One region of the Bacillus sp. 0209A genome, then DNA from elsewhere that is predicted to be linked to it. Evidence: riboswitches for the same ligand, from Rfam matches in the RefSeq annotation. Region 1 holds a riboswitch; each other region holds the start of a gene.
The links. A riboswitch is a leader RNA that binds a small molecule or an ion and turns the genes downstream of it on or off. The one in region 1 is predicted to bind S-adenosylmethionine.
Positions count from the first base shown of each region.

Region 1 (5,161 bases):
AAGATTCTTACCGCGACAACTTTTCGGTCCTCCTGAAGGGTGAAGTAATGGCGGATATTTTCAGGCACTGAGATTAAATCTCCGGGGTTTAAACGGACATCAAAAAACGTGCCGTCTTTGCCTTGAATGACAAAAATCCCATGGCCGCTTACGATAAAACGGACCTCATCGTCTGTGTGGTGATGCTCTCTTTTAAAGTTCTCAAGCAGTTCATCAAGTTTCGGATTGCTGTCTGACAATGAAATAACATCCTGTGCTTTGTAGCCGCGGCGGTTTGAAATATCTTTAATTTCAGTTTCAAAGGCATCAAGGATTTGCTGTTTTTCTTCTTCTGTCAGATCATATTTCTCTGAAAGCTGTTCTGGGAGCTTACACATATCCCATTGCTCATAAATGACCTCTTGACTGTCCAGAAAGCTTGCTACTTCCTCTTGATTTTCAATCGTTGTATTTGCCTCATCATGAATACGAATTGTTGCCATTTCAGTTCCTCCTTTTATTTAACCAGCTGATGCTGAATTGTGTTCAATTTCAAATGGTAGCTGAACAAAAATTCATATGCTTCAAGCACTCTTTTTGCTTCAAACGCTGTTCGGCCCCAAGCTGTAATACCGTGATTTCGGATTAGAACAGCTCCTGAATCTTCTGAAACCTCTTCCGCAAACAGTGCCGCGAGCGTCGGAATATGAGCTGGATTTTCAATGATCGGAATGGTCACTTCTGCATTCTCTTCCCACAGTCCGAGCGCTTTTATGATTTCCTGGCCTCTGAATGTGATTTTCTTTTGGTCTCCGTATAGCTCTGAGATGACATTATTGTTTATCGTATGGACGTGCAGGCAGCATCCGGCATTGGTTTTATTGTACAAATGTGTATGCAAAAGCGTTTCCGCTGACGGTTTCAGAGAATGCCCGCTTTCGGCAGGCTCTCCGTTTTGATCCACCAGCAGAAAATCTTCATCCGTCTCTTTGCGTTTATCTTTTCCGCTTGCGGTTACGAGAAAGGTTAAAGGCTCATCAGAAACCTTAATAGACAGATTGCCGCTAGTCGCCGGAAACCAGTCTCTTTCAGCCAATTCCCGTTTTACTTCAGCGAGCTCTCGCCAGCGTTCTTGTTTTGCAGCCATTCCTGTACCTCCGTTACGTTCTCAATATCTTTTCTAATCTCATGAAAATCTTGATACGGGAGATGATTCAGATTTCGCTCCCGGCATTCGTTTAATAAATAATCCCTTGCAAAGCAAAGGTCAGACAGCTTTGCCGCCTCCACATCTGTAACCGAGTCACCGATCATGATGAGATATTGGTCCGCTTCAGAAAGTTCATGTATCACCGACGGTTTGCAACACCCGCATTGATTGCTGCATGATCCTTTGCAAGAATGAGGCCAGTCAATATGAATATAGTCGCTGTCAAATGACGCATGGTTGCAATAAATACGTTCTTTCTCCACAATGCCTTCAAGCAAAGGATACACAAAAAAGTCCATTCCTCCGCTTACGACATAAAACGGAAGCTCGTGCTCATTGATAAACGCTACAAATTCCCGAAAGCCTTCCCTGATTTTTGCATCTTCCAATACAAATCTTGTAATCTCTTCTTTTAAACTGCTAGGCAGAAGGCCGAACATCCGCCCGACACCTTCCTTGATCGACAGCGTTTTGGAAAGGACGCCGTCTTTTAATGCCGTCCACTCCGGGGGAGCGAATGTTTTCATGATGCTTATAATGTTGTCGTTTCTCGTGATGGTTCCGTCAAAGTCACAAATGATTAAAGGTTTTCGGGTCGTCATACGGCTTCAACCTTTCCCCATTTATCAAGCGCAAGCTTTAGATCCTTGCATTGTTCGGCTTTTTCATCAATCGGCTGGGCTTCTAAGACCGCATCAATAATGGCTCTGAACGCTTTGCCCCCGCCTTGAGCGCCGTTCGGATGTCCGTGTACGCCTCCACCGGCGTTAATTATATGATCTATGCCGAAATCCCGCATTAAAAGCGGAACCATACCGGGATGAATGCCTGCTGACGGAACGGCAAATGTTTGGTTAAAGGCATCCTCTCTTACACATTCTTCATGAATCGCCAGCGCATGTTCTTTCGGAAGCGCAACCGAGCCGTATGGCGACGGAAAGAGACTGAAGTCAGCACCGCAATACCGGTTTAATTTTCCGAGCAAAAGAGCGTGAGAAAAGCCATAAAACGGAGAAGATGTGAACGCCCCGCTGACCGCTGGATGCGCCATAATCGGGATCGCAATTTCGGGATCTTCCGCAAGGCTTTGCATGACGTCCAAGCCGTAAGCGAAAACATTAAACAAAAGCGCATCCGCTCCTAATTCGGCGGCGCGTCTCGCTTTATCTTTCAGATCAGCCGTACGTCCAGTCAAATTGACCGCATACAGCGTTTTATGCCCGGTTTGTTCATACGTTTCTTTCAATATTTGCTTGCCCTCTGTAATTCTTGTTTCAAAAGGCGCCGGACCTGTCTCAAAGAAAATTTCATCGTCCTTGATCAAGTCAACTCCGCCAAGCGCCTGCTGTCTGAGCTGTTCTTTAATATCACTCAAGTCCCTTCCGATAACCCCTTTAAATATGCTCATTAACAGCGGTCTCTCAAATTCCCCCAGCAACTTCCGGATGCCGTATACGCCAAACTTCGGTCCCGGCAGCGTGCGCTTAAATGCTTCAGAGAAGTGAAGATCGAGTAATTTGATTTTCCCATCAAGCGACAGCTTGCCAAACACTGTTGTCAGCAAAGCCGGAATATCCTGAGAGAAATTGATGTCAGGATAGGCGATTGTGATCACCGCTTGTTTTTCTGATGCAGGAGTTCCCTCTCTTTCCTCGACCTGTATCACCCGCCCCTTGTGCTTTTGCATTTGCTCCTGTTTCACCAAGGGCAAATCCGTCCAAGAGCCAACTGTCAATCCTGTTGCGATTTGTTCTGCTTTTTTCTCTGTATCGGCTCCCGGTTCGGTCAGGAGATATGTTGCCAATAACTCACTCATGCCAGAGCTCCTTTCATTTTCATCCATATAAAAAAACCTCTTCAAACAGCAATCGCGTCTAAAGAGGTTTCGTTTCTCGTCCGAATCTTATCTCTCAGCCGCCAGCTGCAAGAATTAGCACCGTGCTTTACAAGTCGGTTGCCGGGCTTCATCGGGCTCGTCCCTCTGCCTGCTCTTGATAAGAAAATATAGATTTTATAAATTATTTCGAATTATCCCATCGTTATCAAGTCTTGTCAATGCTTTTTTGGGTAAACAGGTTCAGTTTCCCAATTCGATAAGCGGCTTCCTTCAGTCTTTCTTCACTTGTCAGCAGCCCGACTCGGACGTAGCCCTCGCCATATTCACCGAAGCCGTTTCCGGCTGCAACCGCCACATTCGCTTTTTCCAGCAAAAGGTTTGAGAACTGCTCGGAAGTATAGCCTTCAGGCACAGGCAGCCATGCAAAAAATGAACCTGCCGGAGCTGTCACATCCCAGCCGATTTTCCGGCATGACGCGATCCAAACGTTTCGCCTGCTTTCATATCGGGCATTTTGCTCCGCCACACACGTCTGATCAGCTAACAGTGCCGCCGCTGCAGCCTCCTGAGTCGCTCTGAAAAGACTGACAAACATATGGTCTTGATACAGATTGATCGCTTCAATGACCGAAGCGTTTCCAACGGCAAAGCCGACCCGCCACCCTGCCATATTATATGTTTTTGACAGCGTGTAAATTTCAATGCCGATATCCTTGGCACCTTCAGTCTGCAAAAAACTTAAAGGCTTTCCGCCGTCAAATCCTACAGCGCCGTAAGCAAAATCGTGAACGACACAGACCCCGTTTTCTTTCGCAAAACTCACGGTTTCTTCAAAGAAGTCAGGGGTAGCAACGGCTCCGGTCGGATTATTCGGATAATTCAAATACATTAATTTCGCCTGTTCCCTCACTTCAGCGGTAATGCTGCTGTAATCAGGAAGAAACGCTCTGTCCTTTACGAGCGGCATCATTTCCATCTTCGCTTTCGCGAGTGCCACACCTGACCAGTAATCAGGATAGCCTGGATCCGGAACTAAAATGGTATCTCCGGGATTCAGCAAGCATTGCGGGAGCTCAACCAGACCGGCTTTCCCGCCGAATAATACAGCGACTTCAGTTTCCGGGTCAAGATCAATGCCATATTCTCTTTTATAAAATGCTGCCGCTGCTGATTTCAGACTGTATGAGCCGCGAAAAGACGAGTATTTATGATTTTCAGGATCAGCAACAGCCCGTTTCATTTCCTCGACGATATGTTCCGGAGTCGGCTGATCCGGATTTCCCTGTCCGAGATTGATGACGTCGTGTCCTTCTGCGAGCTTTCGGTTCACTTGCTGCACCAAAGAAGCGAAGAATTGTTGAGGCAGCTCCTTCAATACATCAGATTGTTCAAATTTCATCTATTCTCACCTTCTAAAAAAATCTTGAAATGATAGTCCATCATCATATATGGTTAAATAAAAAAAGTAAAGAAAAATGTGGAGTGATAATAAGATGAAATGGACGATATCTTGTCTTCAATTTGATATTTCATACGGAAAACCTTCAGAAAATATAAAAAAGGCTGAATTCTTCATCGAAAAAGAAAGCAAACATGCTGACGTTCTTGTTCTTCCTGAACTATGGACAACCGGATATGACTTGGCCAACCTTGATGAGCTCGCTGATGAAGACGGACGTTCTGCTCAAAGCTGGCTGAAGAATACGGCAAAAAAACATGGCGTTCATATTATCGCCGGATCGGTTGCTGTCAGAAAGGATTCTGATGTTTATAATACAATGTACATCGCGGATAAGGAAGGACAAATCATTAAAGAGTACAGGAAAGCCCATCTTTTTCAGCTGATGGATGAGCATGTGTATTTATCAGCCGGTTCCGAAGACGGATACTTTGAGCTTGATGGCGTCAAAAGCTCAGGATTGATCTGTTACGATATCCGTTTTCCGGAGTGGATCAGAAAACATACGACAAAAGGTGCCAACGTGCTGTTTATTTCTGCGGAATGGCCTCTTCCCCGCCTTGATCATTGGAAAAGCCTGCTTATTGCGCGGGCCATTGAAAATCAATGCTTTATCGCTGCCTGCAATTGCACCGGTTCAAATCCAAATAATGAATTTGCCGGGCATAGCCTGATT
Region 1 covers NZ_JBAIZV010000001.1:639,046-644,206, forward strand. Annotated here, with positions in the region: gene mtnD (acireductone dioxygenase) at 1-482, opposite strand, end outside; gene V6D44_RS02570 (methylthioribulose 1-phosphate dehydratase) at 497-1,126, opposite strand; gene mtnX (2-hydroxy-3-keto-5-methylthiopentenyl-1-phosphate phosphatase) at 1,084-1,791, opposite strand; gene mtnW (2,3-diketo-5-methylthiopentyl-1-phosphate enolase) at 1,788-3,005, opposite strand; SAM riboswitch class I at 3,090-3,190, opposite strand; gene mtnE (methionine-glutamine aminotransferase) at 3,232-4,425, opposite strand; gene V6D44_RS02590 (carbon-nitrogen family hydrolase) at 4,520-5,161, shown strand, end outside.

Region 2 (5,161 bases), on a different contig from region 1:
AAGGCCGCTTCCAAGCTTGCAGAAGAAGGTTTTGACGCAGCAGCCATTCCGTGTGATGTGACAAAGGAAGCGCAAGTCGCTGATACGGTGAACACCATTCAAAAACGATACGGCCGCTTGGATATTCTGGTGAACAATGCCGGTATTCAGCACGTCGCCCCGATTGAAGAGTTTCCGACAGAAACCTTTGAACAACTGATCAAGGTCATGCTGACGGCGCCCTTCATCGCAATGAAGCATGTTTTTCCGATCATGAAAAAACAGCAGTTTGGCAGAATCATTCATATCGCGTCTGTTAATGGTTTAGTCGGCTTTGCGGGGAAATCGGCTTATAATAGCGCCAAGCACGGTGTCATTGGGCTGACTAAGGTCGGGGCGCTGGAGGGCGCGCCCCATGGCATTACAGTTAACGCGCTCTGTCCGGGGTATGTCGATACACAGCTTGTCCGCAATCAGCTGAGCGATCTTTCGAAAACGAGAAATGTCCCTTACGACTCCGTCCTTGAACAGATCATTTTTCCGCTTGTGCCGCAAAAACGACTGCTTGGCGTCAAGGAAATCGCGGATTATGCAGTGTTTTTGGCAAGCGAGAAAGCGAAGGGTGTCACCGGGCAGGCTGTCGTCCTAGATGGGGGCTACACCGCTCAATGATATAAAAAACACACTTGCTCCGCCATGGAATCAAGTGTGTTTTTTCTTTGCTTATTTCCAAACATCGTTAGCGATTTCAACCACATGGCGCAGCTTCGCCCATTGCTGTTCTTCGGTCAGCTTGTTGCCTTCTTCAGTGGAAGCGAATCCGCATTGAGGGCTGAGGCAAAGCTGGTCTAAGCTCACATAGCGGGACGCTTCTTCGATACGGCGTTTCACATCGTCCGGATGTTCAAGCTCGCCGAATTTAGAGGTGACTAAACCAAGGACAAGCTGAAGATCAGAGCGCTTCACATAACGGAGCGGTTCAAATCCGCCTGAGCGTGAATCATCGTATTCCAAGAACAGGCCGTCAAGGTTCAAGCCGTCAAAAATGGTTTCAGCTGCCGCGTCATAACCGCCTTCAGCTGTCCAAGTGGACTGGAAGTTGCCGCGGCAAATATGCATGGTCACCGTCAGGTCATCCGGACGATCCGCAATCGCGTCGTTAATGGATTTCGCAAACAGCTGGCGAAGCTCGTCTGGCGTTGTTCCGAATGCTTCGATTTGTTTTAAGCCTTTTTCAGATAAGAAAACAGCCCATGCCGTATCATCAAGCTGGAGGTAGCGGCAGCCTCTGTCATAAAACGCTTGAATCGCTTTTTTATATGCTTTGGATACATCATGCTGGAAAAGCTGATAGTCGTTTTTGTACGCATCCTTTTCAAGCTTTCCGCGGAAAAACAGCATATTCGGGCTTGGGATCGTCATCTTCGGCGTCGCGTCACCTGCAATGCTATGGAGAAATGAATAATCTTCAAGCATTGGGTGAGTTGAAAAGTCGATATCATCTGTGACTTTAATGCCGCGTGCTTTTGTCTGTACGTTATGAAATTGAATGCCGTGCTCAGGAATAAACGGCTCAACCCCATCCAAGTTTTCCAGAAAATCAAAATGCCACCACGCTCTGCGGAATTCGCCGTCTGTCACGACGTTCAGGCCGGTTTCCTTCTGTTTTTCCACAATGCGGATGATTTCATCGTTCTCGATCTGGCGAAGCTGTTCAGCCGTAATCTCGCCGGCGGCTTTTTGCAGCCGCGCTTTTTTGACGGGCTCAGACCTCAGCAGGCTTCCGACTTGATCCGCGCGAAATGGCGGTTTTTGTCTTTGAAGTGATTTTTGTTCTGCGGGTGTTGTTTGTTGTGGCATGTTGTTCATTCCTTCTTTCCATTCAAATATAAAAAAGCTCTTCCTTTGGATAAGGAAGAGCTTGCGTGACAATCTCAACCTTATCTTCAAGAGCAATCAATGCTCTAAAGGATTTAGCACCATTCTGTTAAACAGCGGTTGCCGGGTATCGCAGGGCCAGTCCCTCCACCTCTCTTGATAAGGAAAACCTTTTTATGAAATTTTCTGATAGTATCTATTATTCACACATTTTACATGTCTGTCAATGATAGATTATCTCCACACATCGTTGGCGATGTCGATGACGTGGCGCAGCTTCGCCCATTGCTGCATCTCTGTCAACAGATTGCCTTCTTCTGTAGAGGCGAAACCGCACTGCGGGCTGAGGCACAACTGGTCAAGGCTGACAAAGCGCGCCGCTTCATTGATTCGGCGTTTCACATCCTCAGGATTTTCGAGCTCGCCGTATTTTGATGTAATTAAGCCAAGAACAATTTGCAGATCCTTGCGTTTCACGAAACGGAGCGGATCAAAATTTCCGGAGCGATCATCATCATATTCCAAGAACAGGCCGTCCAAGTTTAAGCCGTCCAAAATCGTTTCCGCTACAGCGTCATAGCCTCCTGATGCCGCCCAAGTCGACTTGAAGTTGCCGCGGCAAATGTGCATTGTGATTGTTAAATCATCAGGGCGGTCCGCGACTGCATCGTTAATCGTTTTGGCAAACAAGGCAGGCAATGTTTCTGGATCGCCGCCGAGCGCCCGGACAACCTCTCTGCCTTTTTCCTCAAAGAAGAGAGACCATGACGTATCATCTAGCTGAAGATAGCGGCATCCAGCGTCATAGAAGGCGTTGATTGCTTTTTTGTACGCTTGGGCCAGATCATGAAAGTACTCCTCTTGATCGTCATAAATGCCTTTATCGGCCTTTTCACCGAAAAACAGCATATTCGGACTCGGAATCGTCAATTTAGGTGTCGCGTCGCCGGCAATCTCTTGTAAAAATTGATAATCAGCAAGCGCTGGGTGGTTCGTAAAATCGAGTTTTCCCGTCACTTTGATGCTGCGTGCTTTTGTTTTTACGTTATGGAACTGAATCCCTTCAGCGGGAATGAACGGTTCCACACCGTCAAGCCCTTCGAGAAAATCATAATGCCACCAAGAACGGCGAAATTCACCGTCTGTTACCACGTCGAGACCGATTTCTTTTTGTTTTTTGACAATGCGAGTGATTTCCTTGTTTTCAATCTCACGAAGCTGTTCCGCTGTGATCTCGCCGGCCGCTTTTTTCTGGCGTGCTTCTTTCACCGGAGCGGAGCGCAGTAAACTGCCGACATGATCGGCGCGGAAAGGAGCTTTGTTTTGTTTTTCTGATTTTTGTCCTGCAACATTTGTTTGTTGAGCCATGTCATTCGCCTCTTTTCTGAAATAGGGTAAGCATGAAAAAAGCTCTTCCTTTGAGTAAGGAAGAGCTTGAATGATCAAATCTCCGCCTCATCTGCAAGAACGCAATGTTCTTAAGGATTTAGCACCATTCTGTTTGAAACAGCGGTTGCCGGGTATCACAGGGCCAGTCCCTCCACCTCTCTTGATAAGGTACATCTTCATATTTACATTTTAATTATCTTAATATTATTACTTTTGAATCAATTGTCAACACTTTTTTAGAAAAGACTCTCATCTTCATCGTCATATAAGACCATATCCAACACGATAGCGATGGCCGTGCAAAGCAGCACATCTTCCTCGTTTGCAATCTGCAAATGATAGGAATCACCCCAGCTGAGCCACTTCTTACTCACCGACATCCGGACATTCTCCCCGTCAGTCAGCTGGAATTCATTCTTCCACAAGTCACCGTCAATTTGCCAGTTAAGTCCGGAAATCTCAAACTTCGGTTTGAAAAACGCTAATTTCTTCGTCACCTCACAAACCGTTTTCCCGCCAATTGAAATCACATATCGCGGCAGAAATGACATCACTTTTTGTTCAATGGAAACGAGCGTTTTCCCGGATGAATCTGTCAATTGTAATGAGTCCCCTAACGAAAAGAACCGTCCTTCGACCTTGAATCGCTCTTGTTCATCCCGGTCATAAATGTGAAATGTATCTTTAAACGAGAACATTTTTTGTTTCATAAATAAATCGATCATTGCTGCAGTCTCCTTTTGAATTTGCCTTGTAAAATATTACGGACAGGGGGCAAAAAGGTTTCAAGTCCAAATCTATGTTTCCAAAATGAAAAAAGGCTGCGTTGTTCAGCAGCCTTTTCGTTTGAAATATCGTTTTAGGAAAGATGCATCCGGCGTTTTTGGCGGATGGCGTCAAGGTCGATTAGGTTGTTATGATAAGTTGCGGCTGCTGGCAGAGGGCTTGTCTTTTGCGGTTTGCGGCGATTGTCCTTGCTGAAAGAAAAAAGAAGATAGCCGCATAATGCGATGATAATAAATAGGATCATTTTACATACCTCCCAAAAAAAGTTTTGGTATCTCTATTGTACGGATAAATTGTCAAAAAGTATTCAAAAAATTCTAAATCAATCAAAAATAAATAACTGCCCCTCTAAAACAGTTTAACCTGATGACCTGAAAATAGTCTTGAATCACGGTGAATGTTCTAGTTGATGTTTAGTTCTATAGTTACTATCGACGAGAAAATAAATTCCTTTATATAACTTTTAACCTAAAATTATGTGATTCCAACTACCTGTTTTTGGATGTTTTTTTCTTGCTTGTTTGATGTATACCCTATTTATCTTAATTAAACACAAAAAACCCAAATCACGGAGCATTTGGGCGGTACGAGGGTATGCAGATTGTGGTTTTGAGGATTTGGATGACTGATCAGAAGAAGCGTTTGAACATTTTTCTAATCTTTTGAAATGCGCTTGATTTCTTTTGTGTGTTAAGCGGCCGGGTCATGATCCATTTTTTCAATAAACTTTTTGCAGCGATTGCATGTTTTGTCATTGTTTTTCCCCCTCATCCGTTGATACTTGTTTTACGGAGGACGTATGAAAAATGTTTCATTTTCACGTAAAAAAACCAGTCCTTTTTTTAGACTGGCTTTTGGCATTATGCTTGTTCTTCAAACTGCTTTGCAATCTCAACGATGACGTTTACGGCTTTAACCATGTTGTCGGCCGAGATGTATTCAAATTTGCCGTGGAAGTTTTCGCCGCCTGTAAAGATGTTTGGCGTCGGAAGCCCCATGTAGGACAGCTGGGAACCGTCCGTGCCTCCGCGGATTGGGGAAATCTTCGGTTCGATGCCGAGGTTTTCCATCGCTTGCTTGGCGATGTTGACGATTTCGATGACAGGTTCGATTTTCTCTCTCATGTTGT
Region 2 covers NZ_JBAIZV010000002.1:229,062-234,222, forward strand. Annotated here, with positions in the region: gene V6D44_RS06370 (3-hydroxybutyrate dehydrogenase) at 1-651, shown strand, start outside; gene V6D44_RS06375 (5-methyltetrahydropteroyltriglutamate--homocysteine S-methyltransferase) at 703-1,839, opposite strand; SAM riboswitch class I at 1,917-2,023, opposite strand; gene V6D44_RS06380 (5-methyltetrahydropteroyltriglutamate--homocysteine S-methyltransferase) at 2,092-3,225, opposite strand; SAM riboswitch class I at 3,310-3,416, opposite strand; gene V6D44_RS06385 (LURP-one-related/scramblase family protein) at 3,483-3,971, opposite strand; partial or broken gene V6D44_RS06390 (hypothetical protein) at 4,106-4,362, opposite strand; gene V6D44_RS06395 (hypothetical protein) at 4,662-4,787, opposite strand; gene pepT (peptidase T) at 4,893-5,161, opposite strand, start outside.
Region 2: linked by a shared signal. The riboswitch ahead of V6D44_RS06375 (5-methyltetrahydropteroyltriglutamate--homocysteine S-methyltransferase) and the one ahead of mtnW (2,3-diketo-5-methylthiopentyl-1-phosphate enolase) in region 1 are both predicted to bind S-adenosylmethionine.

Region 3 (5,161 bases), 260 kb from region 1:
CTGTTCTCTGTCCTCGCGGAAAGGAGAGATAAAAGCAGTGATCACAATGGTGCCCTGCTGAACAAACAACTTTGCCACCTCTCCGATTCGGCGGATGTTTTCTTTACGGTCTTCATCTGAAAAACCAAGATCCTTATTTAAGCCGTGACGGATATTATCCCCGTCCAGCACAATGACTTGGTAGCCCAGCTCAAACAATTCTCTCGCAGCGGCATTGGCAATGGTTGATTTGCCTGAACCGCTTAACCCTGTCAGCCAGAGAATAGAGCTTTTATGCTTGTTTTTTTGCTGGTACTCCTCTTTTGTAATAGAGGCTTCATGCCATACGATATCGCGATTTGTCACTGCCAGTCCTCCTTAAAATACGCCTGCTTCTTCTTTTTTCTTCATCCCTTTGATTAACACTTCTACGACTTCTGCGCGGCTGAATTCAGCAGGCGGCAGCACACCGTCTCTCAGCATGCCTCTTACCTTAGTGCCTGATAAAATCACGTGATGCTCTCTGCCGTGAGGGCAAGTTTTCGCGGTTCCCATATTCCCGCATTTTTCACAGAAGAAGCTGTGCTCGAATTTCAGCGGTGTAATCCCGAGCTCTTCAGGTTTAAATGTGTCAAACAGCTCCTGTGCTTCGTATGTTCCGTAATAGTCACCTACACCCGCGTGATCGCGGCCGACGATGAAATGCGTGCAGCCGTAGTTCTTTCTGACAAGCGCGTGGAAAATCGCTTCTCTCGGTCCTGCATAACGCATCGCCGCTAAGAAGACGCCGAGGAACACGCGGTCTTTCGGATAATAATTGTCAAGAAGCACTTGGTAGCTTTCCATCCGCACATCAGCTGGGATGTCATCAGATTTTGTTTCACCTACCAGCGGGTTTAAGAACAAACCGTCTACTGTTTCAAGAGCCGTTTTTTGAATGTATTCATGTGCTCTGTGAACAGGATTTCTTGTTTGGAAACCGACAATTGTTTCCCAGCCATTTTCCGCAAACTGGCGTCTTGTTTCTGCCGGTTCAAACGTAAATTCAGGGAACTGTTTTGAAGCTTTTTTAATCAATGTGATCGGTCCGCCGACATATGTATCGCCGCGGCTGAACAGCTTTTTAACACCCGGGTGTTCCTGATCATCGGTTTTGTACACATTGACCGCTTCTTTTTGTTTGTCTGGCACGTACAGGTCTTCAATTTGGATAACGCCGTATGTGTCTCCTTCATACGTTAACTTTACCGTTTCACCGACTGACAGTTCAGCTGCTTTTTGCGCGCCTACCGGGAGCGTGATCGGCAGAGACCAGACAACACCGGAAGAAAGACGCATGTTTTCCACAACAGATACGTAATCCTTTTCATTAAAGAAGCCTTCGATCGGGCTGTAGCCGCCGATTCCAATCAACTCTAAATCGGCAAAAGAAATTAAATCAAGTTCAATTTCTTTTTGAATGCTGCTTACATCAAATGATTCATCTACTCTGTTTACTAATGTTCCTCCGTGAGGTGCTAAACTCATAATATCTATTTCCTCCTAGTTAACATATAAAAAAACTCAGATTAATGATCAGATTCCCCCGCCTTGTTCGTGGACAGAGCGTCTCTCTTTACGTATGGCCTTCATCAGGCTGACGGCACCGACCGTCGCTAAGAGCACGCTTACCATAATAAAGATTGAATAATAATCCGCTTTTAAAAACAAGGATACAAGCATATAAGAAATCGATAAAGATAAAAACGGCGATACAATCCATACCTTCAGCATCGTTTGAACAACTTGTTTATGGAACACATTCGGACCGTTTTTTGCCATGCCTATTCCGATAATAGACGATGAAGTGACTTGCGCCAAAGGCACCGGCATCCCAAATACCGAACTGATGATCACCAGTCCCGCTCCCGTACCGGATAAGAGAATGCCTTCTCCTTTTGAGAATCTCGTAATTTTCTTCCCGTTTGTTTCTAACACACGCCGGCCTAATAACAGCGCGCCAAGAGCAACAAACGCTCCTCCGTACAAAGTTCCTTTCGCGACATCCAGCACACCGGCCGCCACTAACGGGCCAACGGCATTCGCCACGTTGTTCATGCCGGCAGAGAACGCTTCGAAAAATCCGGCACCTAACAATGCAATGCCAAGGAATTTTTGCTTTTTAGAAGATTTAATTTCAATCTTAAAATAACGAAACAGCTTAAATACGAAATATGTGAAGCCGAAAGCGAACAGCGGGACAAAAACCCAAAACGACACAATGACCAGAAGGCTGTTCACAAACAATACTTTGTAAGCGACTCCCACGCCGACAACAGCACCGACTGTTACTTCACTTGTCGACAAAGGAATGCCGAGCAGATTAGCCGTAAAGAGCGACAGCGCAGCGGCTCCAATAATAATGCAAACAATCGTCAGTGTAATCGTCTGCTCGGGGATAATTCCGGAACTGATGGTTTTTACAACCTCCCCCCCGCCAATGACCGCCCCAGCTAGCACACCGACTGCGCATAGGATCAAAGCGTAGGTTTTCTTTCTGATGGCTCCAGAGCCGTAAGCAACTCCCATCGAAGCTGCAGCGCCGCTTGCACCAATATTCATCGCGAAAAACAAGCTAAATAAAATAGCGGCTAGTTCCATTTTGCAGCTCCTTATTCATGCAGTCCGCATTCTGTTTTCGCCATGCCATTCCATCTGCCTGAGCGTAAATCTTCTGCGGTAAAAGCAGGAGCCGTACAAGGCGCGCAGCCAATACTTGGATAACCTTGGTCATGAAGCGGATTGTAGTCCAGCTCATTCCGGGATGTGTATCTCCAAATGTCTTTCCAAGTCCAATGGATAAGCGGGCATACTTTTACTGATTTGAATTTTTCATCTTTGTTTAAGAAATTCGTATTGGCACGGCTTGGCCCTTGATCGCGGCGCAGACCGGAAAGCCAGGCCGGATGTCCCGAAAGCGCCTCTCTTAAAGGAACGATCTTTCTGAGATAGCAGCATTGATTCGGTTCTCTTTCCCACAGTTTGCCACCATATTCACCGGCTTGCTGTTCAAGGGTAAGGTCTGGTTTTTTCAGGATGATATGAAGACCAGGATAACGCTCTTTCACTCGTTCAATCGTTTCATATGTTTCTTTAAAATGAAGCCCTGTATCAAGAAACACAATCTCTGCGTCTTTTTTCACTTTATAAATTAAGTCAATCAGAACGATTCCTTCAATTCCGAAACTGCATGCATAAACAAGCTGATTGCCGTAATGGCCGTATGCCCACTTTAAAACTGACAGCGCTCCTTTATAAGGATCGTCTTCCGGAAACGTAATCGTTGGTTCTTCCCAATTATCGTACGTTAACATTTCTTCTTTCCTCCTTTCGGAGACAACAGTAGCTTTCTGCTGGTTGTCTTTTACCAATTGTAATGCGCGGCTGCGGTTATTGCAGTCAGCCTTTTTTCCTCTTAAAATAAAAAACTTTCAATCCGGCGGAAAGAAAGACAGGAACAGCATGTAGCCCTTATCTTTCAAAATGGAATTCATTTTGCTGGAAGTAGCACCTTACAAACTGTGCAGGTTGCCGGGCTTCATAGGTCCAGTCCCTCAGCCGCTCTTGATAAGTTTTTAGATTTGTAGTAAATTTTAGCACAATTCTAACATAAGTCAACCCGACTTTTTTTATAGGATTAATAAAAAAACAGGCTGCAAGGCCTGTTTTCAAGTACAGAAAGGCTTTGGAGCCCTTGTACATCACCAAAATTTATTTGTTATTTTTTAAACCAATCTTTTGACTCGGGATTTTGTTTCCACGTTTTCAGCTTTTCTAAATCGTCTGAATGAATATTGCCGTTTTCAAGCGCGACCTGTGTGAGCGTATCATAATCAGTTAAAGAGTAGTATGGCAGTTCTGCCTTCGCAAACGCTTCCTGCGCTTTAGGCAGTCCGTACGTAAAGATTGAGACGACACCAAGCACTTCACAGCCAGCCGCTTGTAAAGCCGCCGCAGCTTCAAGCACACTGCCTCCTGTGGAAATTAAGTCTTCGATCAAGACCGTTTTTTGGCCTTTTTGAACAGTTCCCTCAATCTGATTGCCTTTTCCGTGCGCTTTCGGCTTGCTTCTCACATAACACATCGGAAGATTCAAACGGTCAGCCGCCAGAGCAGCATGAGGAATACCGGCTGTTGCTGTTCCCGCAATCATTTCAGCTTCAGGAAAATGCTCTTCGACAAGCTTGCTGATGCCTGAAGCGACATCATTTCTGACCTCCGGGAATGATAGCGTGAGACGATTGTCACAGTAGATGGGCGATAAAATGCCGCTTGCCCATGTAAATGGCTCGTTCGGGCGTAAAAATACAGCTTGGATGTTTAATAGATGTTTTGCGATGACTTGTTTCATGATTTGATCCCCTCCCATTCGAGTCTGACAGCTTCATAGGCTTTTACCGGGTCTTTCGCTTTTGTAATCGAGCGTCCCACCACAATCGCTGATGAACCTTTCTCTCTTGCAATTGCAGGTGTCGCTACACGGATTTGGTCATTCGCAGCGTCCTCTGACAGCCTGATCCCCGGAGTAACAGTCAAAAATGTAGGCGATACCGCTTCGTAAATGGCTTTTGCTTCATGAACAGAGCAGACCACTCCATCCAGCCCGCTTTCTTCCGCCAGTTTGCTGTAGTGGACGACCGTGTCGATCAGAGGCTTTTCGATCAGCAGTTCATCTTTCATCATTTGTTCAGATGTGCTTGTCAGCTGGGTTACCGCGATAAGGGACGGGCGTTTTTGTCCGGCCGGCGTCCCTTCTTCTAAGCCTTCCAGAGCTGCCTGCATCATTTTTTTGCCCCCGGCCGCATGAACATTGACGAGGTCTACTCCGAGACCGGCAAGGCGCTTCATCGCTTTGTTTACAGTGGTCGGGATGTCATGAAGCTTTAAATCTAAAAACAGCTCGCAATTTCTTTCTTTTAGTTGTTTGACGATAGATGGCCCTTCTTGATAAAAAAGCTCCATCCCAACTTTTACAAATAACGGTCCTTGCTGAAAAGGCGCTAAGAATGCAAGTGTTTCTTCAGCTGTTGCAAAATCAAGCGCGATGATGGGCAGGTTGTTTTTCATGGTTCCAGCTCCTTCCGATGCATTCTTCAATTGATTGATAGCCGTATTGGCGCAAAACAGCTGGGAGCTGGTCTAT
Region 3 covers NZ_JBAIZV010000001.1:382,253-387,413, forward strand. Annotated here, with positions in the region: gene cysC (adenylyl-sulfate kinase) at 1-345, opposite strand, end outside; gene sat (sulfate adenylyltransferase) at 358-1,506, opposite strand; gene cysP (sulfate permease) at 1,555-2,619, opposite strand; gene V6D44_RS01500 (phosphoadenylyl-sulfate reductase) at 2,631-3,332, opposite strand; SAM riboswitch class I at 3,487-3,592, opposite strand; gene pyrE (orotate phosphoribosyltransferase) at 3,737-4,369, opposite strand; gene pyrF (orotidine-5'-phosphate decarboxylase) at 4,366-5,085, opposite strand; gene V6D44_RS01515 (dihydroorotate dehydrogenase) at 5,054-5,161, opposite strand, start outside.
Region 3: linked by a shared signal. The riboswitch ahead of V6D44_RS01500 (phosphoadenylyl-sulfate reductase) and the one ahead of mtnW (2,3-diketo-5-methylthiopentyl-1-phosphate enolase) in region 1 are both predicted to bind S-adenosylmethionine.

Region 4 (5,161 bases), 250 kb from region 1:
AACGCCGCAATCAAGGAAAATACTGTGATTACGAGACTGACCTGAAATTGAGATAAATGAAGTTCAGATTGCATTTTTGGCAAAATCGGAATAAGCATTGAGTTTCCAAGTGTTAATATTAAAGGGATTGAACCGATTGCAACAATCGTCATTCCGTTATTTTGTTTTGATGATTCCATCTCAGAGCACACTCCTTTTCTTCTGCTTAGAATGTCCCTGATAGCTTCATTTATTCAACGTTCAGACAGCAAAAAACCGAACAGAAAATACCTGTTCGGGAAAAAGAGGGTTAGCCGAACCCTTGTGAGATCAAGGCGAATAATTGTCCGTTTCTAGCGGGCAGTGTCTTATTTGGGTAAAGCATGAGCGGGGGCTCATCGTCTAAGTGAAAGCCCATCGCTTCCAGTCTGTCATGCAGAGTCGTGTGTTCAGCCGGTATATCGATGCGCATTGGCCCTTGTTTGCCGTCGGCCAGCCTGTTGATTAATCTTGCAGCAACGTCTGACGATGGGGCGATGAGGGGGCCGAATTTCAGATTGGCAGGTGTCTGTACAGAAAGGCCGTAGCCAATCAGCTGACCCTTGTTGTTTCTGGCGATAATACATTCCTTTGAAATGGAAATAAGCTGCTGCATAAGGTTTGATCGATCTCCGCCAAAGGCTGCCAGGTCGGCAGCGGCTAATTCTTGAAAATCTTGTTCTCTAAAGGATGCCAGTTCTGCATCAAGGTGATCTTGCTTTTCAATCGGTTGAAAACTGTGACAGCTGTACTTTCGGACTGAACCCGCCGTATGAAAACCTGCCTTTTCATAAAGCGGCAAACCTTCTTTTGTGGCGCAAAGCCTGATGGTGGTGCTTTCATCCGTTTGGCTGATACACGCGTTTACCATCCGGCGCCCGAGACCGAGCCGTTTGTATTCCTTATCCACGATGACGAGTCCGATAGAAGCAAGACGGCCAAACAAAAACAAGCCGATACAGGAGATGATGTCTCCGCGGACATTTTGATAACCGAAAAAGCGTCCTTGTTGGAAAAGCATTTTCAGCTCTTGTTCGCCATAATCCGGCCACCCGGCTTGCCTGCAAAGCCGCAATAGGCCGGGAATATGTTCTTCATGAAGCTCAATCAGCTCTTCCATTACCTTCACACAGTTCACCTGCTTGTTCCGAGTTTTTTGTACATGACGATATGTGTGCCAATGCCGGGAACTTCAAATGGTTCGCCAAGTTCCTTCCAGCCAAGCTTTGCGTAGTAGCCTTTGACATGGTATCTTGCATTGCACCAGACCGCCTGTACGCCTCTCTCGGCCAGTTTCTCCTCCGCGTGTTTGATCAGCGCGCTGCCGGCTTTTTGTTCGCGATATCCTTCAAGCGTCGCCATGCCTCTCAGCTGGTATGCGGAGGTGGCTGTTAATAATGGCTGATGTTGAGGGGAAAAAGAAGCGATGCTGATGAGCGTTCCTTCAAAAAATACACCGAGATGAAAAGCGCCTTCCGCACGGTCCTGTTCATATTTGCATTGTTCGATGGATTGATGGGGACGCAGGATGCGCTGCCGGATGTCGTATGTATCTTCCGCGGAAATGGTTTTAACTTCAAGCATGATGTTCCTCCTCTTAAAAAGTTTTCTATATCGTAACATGAATCCGATTAGAAAAGACTGCCTGATTGACTCAGGCAGCCATATTTAACGCAAATAAATATTTTGGCGTTGTTCGTCTTTTTGCTGTATATACGAGGTGAGCTCAGCGGTTAAGTCAGATCTGAGAAAAGGCGTAATCAAGTAGATGCCGTTAAACAGCTCGCATGCCGCATCCAGCAGGGAGCGTGCAATTGCGAGACCTTCCGCTTTTTGCTTCTCTTTATCCTCACCTGCAAGAGCCATTTTTTCGCGAATGGAGTCTGACAGCTTAATCCCGGGAATTTCATTGTGGATGAATTCAGCATTCCGGCTGCTTGTGAGCGGCATAATGCCGATATAGATGGGCGTCTTCAGATGCTTTGTTTCGTTATGGATATCGACAAGCTGCTGCTCGGAATAGACAGGCTGTGAAACAAAATAATCGGCGCCGCAATCTATTTTTTTCTCCAGCCGTTTTACCGCTTTATCCAGATGGCGGACATTAGGATTAAATGCGGCGGCGACTGAGAAATTCGTTTTCTTGCCAAGTGGTTTTCCAGACAGGGACAGCCCTTCATTGAACTGTTTGATCAGCCTGATTAAATCAAAGGATGTTAAATCATAAACAGACGTCGCCCCCGGGAAATCCCCGATTTTAGAAGGGTCGCCTGTAATGGCCAGCACGTCATTCAGCCCTAACGTATCAAGGCCCATTAAATGTGACTGCAAGCCAATAATGTTTCGGTCACGGCACGTAATATGGACAAGGGAGCGCATATCGAGCTGCTGCTTCACAAGGGCGCCGCAGGCAACATTGCTGATCCGCGGAGTCGCCAAGGAATTATCAGCGAGCGTCAGGGCGTCGATTCCCGCTTCTTTTAATTCAGCAGCGGCGGACAAAAACTTGTCAAAACTCAATTTTTTCGGCGGATCCAGCTCTACGATGATGGAGCGTTTTTCCGCCGCGATCTCATTCAGGCCGGGCTCTGTCCGCTCATGCTGAACAGAGATAAATTCTTTCGCCCGGGTTTTGACTTCTTTTTCCGTAATCGGAGCAAGCCCGCCAACCGCTTCCGCCATCGCGCGGATATGATTCGGCGTGGTGCCGCAGCAGCCGCCGATAATCCGCGCGCCTTGCTTGCGGAATTCTGACGCGCTGTTTTGAAAATACGTGTCGTCAGTTTCATAGACGAGCCGTCCCTCTTCAAGCGAAGGAAGACTGCTGTTCGGATAAACTGATAAGAACACGTCATCAAAAATCGGCACTTCGCTGAGCGCTTCAATCATATGATAAGGGCCGAGCCGGCAGTTAATGCCGACGATATCAGCCCCGAGATCCGCAATCGATCGCAATGCTTCAGAAAGAGGAGTTCCGTCCTGCAGTACGCCTTGCTCATGCATAGAGACATTGAGCATAATCGGAAGCCCAGTCTCTTTGCGCGCGATTTTCAGCACTTCACGGGCTTCTTCCAAATCATAATACGTTTCTAACAGCAAGCCATCCGGCTCTTCATGCAGCAGCAGGTACAGCTGCTCGCGAAAACTGCGTTTGATTTCGTCAAGGCTGTACGCGTTTTTATTAAATGTGCGGATGCCGCCCATCGTCCCGAGGACGTACGCATCTCCTGCTGAAGCCCGCGCGATTCTTACTGCCTCTTGATTCATCTTTTTAATGTCATCCTCAAGCCCGTGTCTCGATAATTTAATATAATTGGCCCCGTACGTATTCGTTTGAATGATGTCGGCTCCCGCCTCAACGTACGCTTTATGTATGCGCTGAATTTCCTCCGGCTTCGAAATGTTGAGCTCCTCGAAACATCTGTCAATGCCATAGGAGTAGAGGAGCGTTCCCATGGCGCCGTCACCGATTAACACCTGTTTTTGCAAATCTTCTAAAAGTCCCATTGTCTGCCTCCTTTATTCACATTCAGCAAGGAAAAAAGAGAAATAAAAAAAGTCCTCTTAAGAAGAAGACTTTGTCAGTGATTTTGTCTCTTCTTATCTTCCAAGCTGTTCGAGCTTGCTGGATTTAGCACCTTGGTCATGGCTGATCGCCATTACACCGGTTGCTGAAGCTTCGTCGGGCCAGTCCCTCTGCTTCTCTTGATAAGAACGGATATGAAGTTTTCGTGTTCAGGAAATGCCAAAAGATTCCGGGCTTTTTCCCTTTCTCCAAATTTACCGAAAATAAAGACAATAATCAATAGGATTCAGAAAATTTATCTGAAATTTATAAATTGAACGTCAATCGGCAGATCTGCGTCCCGCACAGCTGAGATAATCTGCTGCAGGTCATCCTTGTTTTTTCCGGTGACGCGCACTTGATCATCCTGCACTTGAGACTTTACTTTCAGTCCGGAGTTTTTGATGATCATATTGACTTTTTTGGCATTATCTTTGTCAATGCCTTGAACAAGCTTTGCGCGCTGGCGCACCGTTCCGCCGAACGCGTTTTCAATCTTGCCGTAATCAATGTTTTTTGTCGGCACGTTTCGTTTAATCAATTTACTGACCAGCACATCTTTCAGCTGGCTTAATTTGAATTCGTCATCGGAAACAAGGACAAGCTCCTCTTTATCTAAAGAAATGTCGCTTTTGCTTCCTTTAAAGTCATAGCGTGTGCTGATTTCCTTCAATGCGATTTGGATCGCGTTTTGCACCTCAGGCAATTCCACCTTGGATACAATATCAAATGAACTTTCTTTTGCCATATGAAAACCTCCATAACATTTAACTTATGTGTTGATTATAGTAGAATAAAGAGAAACTTCCAACAGAACAAAGAATCAATTTGTGATGATTGGAAAAAATGTTAACAGCATCCGCAGAAAAATAAGCGGAACAGGAAGGACGATAGCATGAGACCAGGGCAGCAATTAACCTTGAGTATAGATCACCAAACGGACTTCGGTTACTTTTTAACCGACGGAGAAGACACGATTCTCTTACATAACAGTGAAATAACTGAGGATATCGAGGACAGAGACGAAGTAGAGGTTTTTATATACGTCGATCAGCAGGAAAGGCTTGCGGCCACGATGAGAATTCCGGTCATCAGCGCGGATGAGTACGGCTGGGTCGAAGTGGTGGATAAAGTGGAAGATATGGGTGTATTCGTTGATGTCGGTTTATCTAAGGACGCGCTTGTTGCAACTGAGCATTTGCCGCCATACGAAGATGTGTGGCCGCAAAAAGGCGACAAGCTCTACTGTATGCTGAAAGTGACGAACCGGGGGCGCATGTTTGCCAAACCAGCGCCGGAAGACATCATCAGCGAACTGTTTACCGATGCCTCAGAGGATCTGATGAATAAAGAGCTGACAGGTACGGTGTATAGACTGATCGCAACAGGTTCATTCATTATCACGGACGACGGTATCCGCGGTTTTATCCATCCGTCAGAAAGAAAAGAGGAGCCAAGACTCGGTTCAAGAATCACGGGACGGGTGATTCAAGTAAAAGAAGACGGTTCAGTCAATATGTCGCTGCTTCCGAGAAAACAGGATGCATTGTCTGTAGATGCCGAGTACATTCTGACGTA
Region 4 covers NZ_JBAIZV010000001.1:888,892-894,052, reverse strand. Annotated here, with positions in the region: gene V6D44_RS03995 (MFS transporter) at 1-179, opposite strand, end outside; gene V6D44_RS03990 (GNAT family N-acetyltransferase) at 290-1,147, opposite strand; gene V6D44_RS03985 (GNAT family N-acetyltransferase) at 1,153-1,602, opposite strand; gene V6D44_RS03980 (bifunctional homocysteine S-methyltransferase/methylenetetrahydrofolate reductase) at 1,687-3,525, opposite strand; SAM riboswitch class I at 3,616-3,733, opposite strand; gene V6D44_RS03975 (YajQ family cyclic di-GMP-binding protein) at 3,840-4,331, opposite strand; partial or broken gene V6D44_RS03970 (CvfB family protein) at 4,430-5,161, shown strand, end outside.
Region 4: linked by a shared signal. The riboswitch ahead of V6D44_RS03980 (bifunctional homocysteine S-methyltransferase/methylenetetrahydrofolate reductase) and the one ahead of mtnW (2,3-diketo-5-methylthiopentyl-1-phosphate enolase) in region 1 are both predicted to bind S-adenosylmethionine.